Regions from separate parts of the Mesorhizobium sp. WSM2561 genome, predicted to be linked through region 1. Evidence: predicted binding sites of a transcription regulator. Region 1 holds the regulator's gene; the other holds the start of a gene.
The links. The regulator PhoB, encoded in region 1, activates phosphate uptake and scavenging genes when phosphate is short. The targets are predictions, from matches to a motif close to TGTCATNNANCTGTCAT.

Region 2: the regulator PhoB is predicted to act here: its motif matches at 829-845, upstream of M727_RS0112460 (YdcH family protein).

Annotation. Positions count from the first base shown of each region.
Region 1 covers NZ_AZUX01000016.1:186,058-188,256, forward strand. The annotation lists gene M727_RS0115695 (ROK family protein) at 1-438, shown strand, start outside; gene phoB (phosphate regulon transcriptional regulator PhoB) at 602-1,291, opposite strand; gene phoU (phosphate signaling complex protein PhoU) at 1,299-2,015, opposite strand; gene pstB (phosphate ABC transporter ATP-binding protein PstB) at 2,051-2,199, opposite strand, start outside.
Region 2 covers NZ_AZUX01000013.1:185,719-187,917, forward strand. The annotation lists gene M727_RS0112450 (IclR family transcriptional regulator) at 1-438, shown strand, start outside; gene M727_RS0112455 (YdcH family protein) at 472-675, opposite strand; gene M727_RS0112460 (YdcH family protein) at 916-1,101, shown strand; gene ispG (flavodoxin-dependent (E)-4-hydroxy-3-methylbut-2-enyl-diphosphate synthase) at 1,477-2,199, shown strand, end outside.

The DNA of each region.
Region 1 (2,199 bases):
AATTACGCCATCTGGCGCAACGCAAGGCAATTGAGCGAGAACGCCGAGCCGGTCGCCGATGTCAGCGACGCCGAGATGCGGGCACTGGCGGCCCGGGCGCGCCAGACGGACGGACCGGAGCGCGAAGCCTACCGCAAGGCCGGCGAAGCGCTCGGCTTCGGGCTCGGCAGCCTGTTCGCGCTGATCGATCCGGCACCGGTGGCCATGGTCGGCGCCAGCGCTGCCGCCTTCGACCTGATCGAACCGGCCCTGCGCGAGGCCATCGCCCAGACCGCTGGCGGCCAGCATTCGGGTTCGATTTCCTTCGACACCGAGCCGAACGAGCTGCCGCTGATCCGCGAAGGCTGCGCCATGCGGGCGCTGAGCTTCGTCGATCAGGAGATTTTCGCGCCGAGCATCCAGGCACGAGCCGGCTCGGTGGGAAAGAACGTGGCTTGAGTTCGAAGGCAGGGATCCCCGGATCGCGACTTGGCGTGTGTTCCGGTCAGGCCGCGCCGAGGATGGTGGATTCCGAGAACCGGAGCGGAGCGTACTTTCGGGTACGTCAGCACCGGAAGCGCAGGTATCAGCCGTTCGCAGGCCGGCATCACCTGAATATCAGCTAGTCTTCCCTGATCGCATAGCCGGCGCCGCGGATGGTGCGGATGACATCGGGCATGCGACCATTGTTGACCGCCTTGCGCAACCGGCCGACATGGACGTCCACCGTGCGCTCGTCGATGTAGATCGTCTCGCCCCAGACATTGTCGAGCAACTGGCTGCGCGAGAAGACCCGGCCCGGGTGGCGCATCATGAATTCGAGCAGCCGGAATTCGGTCGGCCCGAGCCGAATCTCGCTCTTCTTGCGATAGACCCGGTGCGATTCACGATCGAGCATGATGTCGCCGACCTTGAGCACGCTGGACAGCACTTCGGGCTTGGCGCGGCGCAGCAGCGCCTTGACCCTGGCCATGAATTCCGGTGTCGAGAACGGCTTGACCAGATAGTCGTCGGCTCCGGTCGAAAGGCCTCGCACCCGGTCGCTCTCCTCGCCGCGCGCGGTCAGCATGATGATCGGCAGCCGCTCGGTTTCGGGGCGCACCCGAAGGCGCCGGCAAAGCTCGATGCCGGAAACCGCCGGCACCATCCAGTCAAGCACCAAAAGATCGGGCACGTTTTCCTGCAGCCGGATTTCGGCCTCGTCGCCGCGCGTCACCACCTCGACCTGATAGCCTTCGGATTCAAGATTGTAACGGAGGAGGACGCCCAGCGGCTCTTCATCCTCCACCACCATGATGCGCGGCGCGATCATCGGCCGGTCACTCCTGTCCTGTCGCCGGCGCCGACATCGTCGTTTCGTCGAGCTTCGGGCGATCCGCCGGCAATTGCTGCCCGGTCACGACAAAATAGGCGTTTTCGGCGATGTTGGTGACATGATCGCCGATACGCTCGAGATTCTTGGCGCAGAACAGAAGGTGCGTGCAGGCGGTGATGTTGCGCGGATCCTCCATCATGTAGGTCAGGAGCTCGCGAAAAACCGCCGTGTATTTCACGTCGATCTTCTGGTCGTCGGCGCGCAGTTCCTTCAACGCGCCGGCATCGCGCGACACATAGTGCTCAACCACGCCGCGCAGCTGCACAAGAACGAGATCCGCCATCGCATCTATACCGTGCGACAGATTCCGCGGCGTCGCGCTCTGCCCGACTGCGCTGACCCGCTTGGCTATGTTCTTGGCCAGATCGCCGATGCGCTCGAGATCGCCGGCCATGCGGATTGCGCCAACCACTGCGCGCAGATCCTGCGCCATCGGCTGCCGTTTGGCGATCAGCGTGATGGCGCTGTCGTCGAGTTCGCGCTGCCGCGCATCCATGATGGCGTCGTCCGAGACGACGCGCTGCGCCATCGCATTGTCCGACGCAAGCAACGCGCGGATCGAGGCCGCGACCATTGCGGCGGCGAGCTCGTCCATGTCGCGGATCAGCCGGTCGATGTGCTCCAGTTCCTCGTCGAAAGATGCGACGGTGTGTTCACCCATGGTGCTGTCCTCGTGTTCGAAATTCGCCGGACCGCTCAGCCGAACCGGCCGGTGATGTAGTCCTGGGTGCGCTTATCGTCGGGGTTGGTGAACATCTTGTCGGTCGCGCCCTCCTCGACCAGATAGCCGAGATGGAACATCGCCGTGCGTTGCGACACGCGCGCCGCCTGCTGCATCGAATGGG
Region 2 (2,199 bases), on a different contig from region 1:
TTGTGCATGCTGCAAAACGGCCGCTACACGATTGTCCATTCAAGCCCGGGCACCAGGCCGTTCCGGATCAGTTCGGCCACGGGTCTGCAGATACCGCTTCCCTGGACCGCTTCCGGGCGGTTGCTTCTCGCCGGTTTCGAACGGGCGGTGATCGAAGACATGGTGTCCGAAGACGATCTCGTCCTGCCGGATGGCCGCAGATTGCTGCTGGACGACTTCATAGAAGATATCGCTACGGCCGGGGCTGCCGGCTACTGTGTGACCTCCGGTCTTGTCGACGCCTATACAAAGTGCCTTGCCGCGCCGGTCTTTTCAGCTGCCGGCAAGGTCGAGGCGACGATATGCCTGGTGGTTCCCATCGACACTTCCGAGGAAAAGACCGGCGATCTCATCGCCCTGCTGCGCGAACGCGCCGCGAGGCTTTCGATCACGGGATGAGCAGGATTTGTCGCGACCGTAAGTGGGATTCGCTCACGCGATGATGTCGGGGATGATCCGGTCTTCCAGCGCCATCAGCCGGTCTTTCAGGAAGAGCTTTTTCTTCTTCATGCGCTGGATCTGCAGAGGGTCGCAGCCCATGGCGATCATCGCGTTGATCGCCGCGTCGAAATCGGCGTGTTCTTGCTTTAGCCGAGAATATTCGAGGCGGATATCGGCCTGTTCCTGTTCGGACATTATTTACCGTCTGCACGTCTGCGGCGCCCAAAAATGGGCCTGATTGGGCGAGGCCGGAGGTATCTTGCACCGGCGCGCAGCCAATACCACATTTCGTATTGTCGTGGAATGCTACTACGCAGCATTCGACATCGGTGCCCGATAGTGGCACACTGTCATTATGCCGTCACAGAAGCGAAATTGCGGTGGGACGCGCCTTGACGGCTGCAATCGAGGAAACCATGAAAGGGAGAACCAATCATGTCTCTTGCATCCCATCTTGATGAGCTGCAGCGGAAACACGGCGACATCGAACGCGAAATCGATGATGCGATGAACCATCCATCGGTCGACGACCTCGAAATCGTGAATCTCAAGCGGCGCAAGCTGGCGCTCAAGGACGAGATTGAGAAATTGAAGGCGAAACCGAAACCCACCACGCACTGACGCTCATCTACGGCGCTGCGCGTCCTTTGGACGCGCAAAGGGCGCGTCGTGCTTCTGATTTCAGCGCATGGTCCTTTCCGAAAATCCTTTCGGTTTCGGGGTCATGCAGGGAACAGTGCGCGCTTTTCCCGACCATCTTCTCCGGTGGCAACCAATGCCGCCGGAGCGTTTCCCTGTTTGTCCGGCGGTTCGATTTGACAGGTTTGCCTGCCTGTCGCCATTGACAAGCCATCTTTGCTCCTCCACCTCATGCCGGGACCTTCTATAGCGCCGCGCCTCCTTTCGGACGCGCAATGGACGCTGTATTTTGATTTTTGCGCAGATTGTTTCCGGAAACCGATTCCGGAATTCGGCGCTAACAAAGGGCAGCCGGCCATGACCGGATATTTTTCTTCACCCTTCTCGCGCCGCACGTCTGTCGGTGTCGACGTCGGCGGCGTGATGGTCGGCGGGGGCGCCCCTGTCGTCGTTCAGTCGATGACCAACACCGACACCGCCGATGTCGACCAGACAGTCGCTCAAGTTGCCGCGCTGCATCGCGCCGGCTCCGAGATCGTGCGCATCACCGTCGACCGCGACGAGAGTGCCGCCGCCGTGCCCGCCATCCGCGAGCGGCTCGAACGGCTCGGCATCAATGTGCCGCTGGTCGGCGATTTCCACTATATCGGCCACAAGCTGCTCGCCGACCACCCGGCTTGCGCCGAGGCGCTGGCCAAATACCGCATCAATCCCGGCAATGTCGGCTTCAAGGACAAGAAGGACCGGCAGTTCGCGGCGATCGTCGAGATGGCGATCCGGTACGACAAGCCGGTGCGCATCGGCGTCAACTGGGGGTCGCTCGACCAAGAGCTTTTGACCAGGCTGATGGACGACAACCAGCGCCAGGGCTTTCCGCTGACCGCGCAGGAGGTAACGCGCGAGGCGATCGTGCAGTCGGCGATCCTGTCGGCCGAAATGGCCGAGGAGATCGGCCTTGGCCGCGAGAAGATCATCCTGTCGGCCAAGGTCAGCGGAGTGCAGGATCTGATCGCGGTCTACACCGAGCTTGCCACCCGCTCCAACCACGCGCTGCATCTCGGCCTCACAGAGGCCGGCATG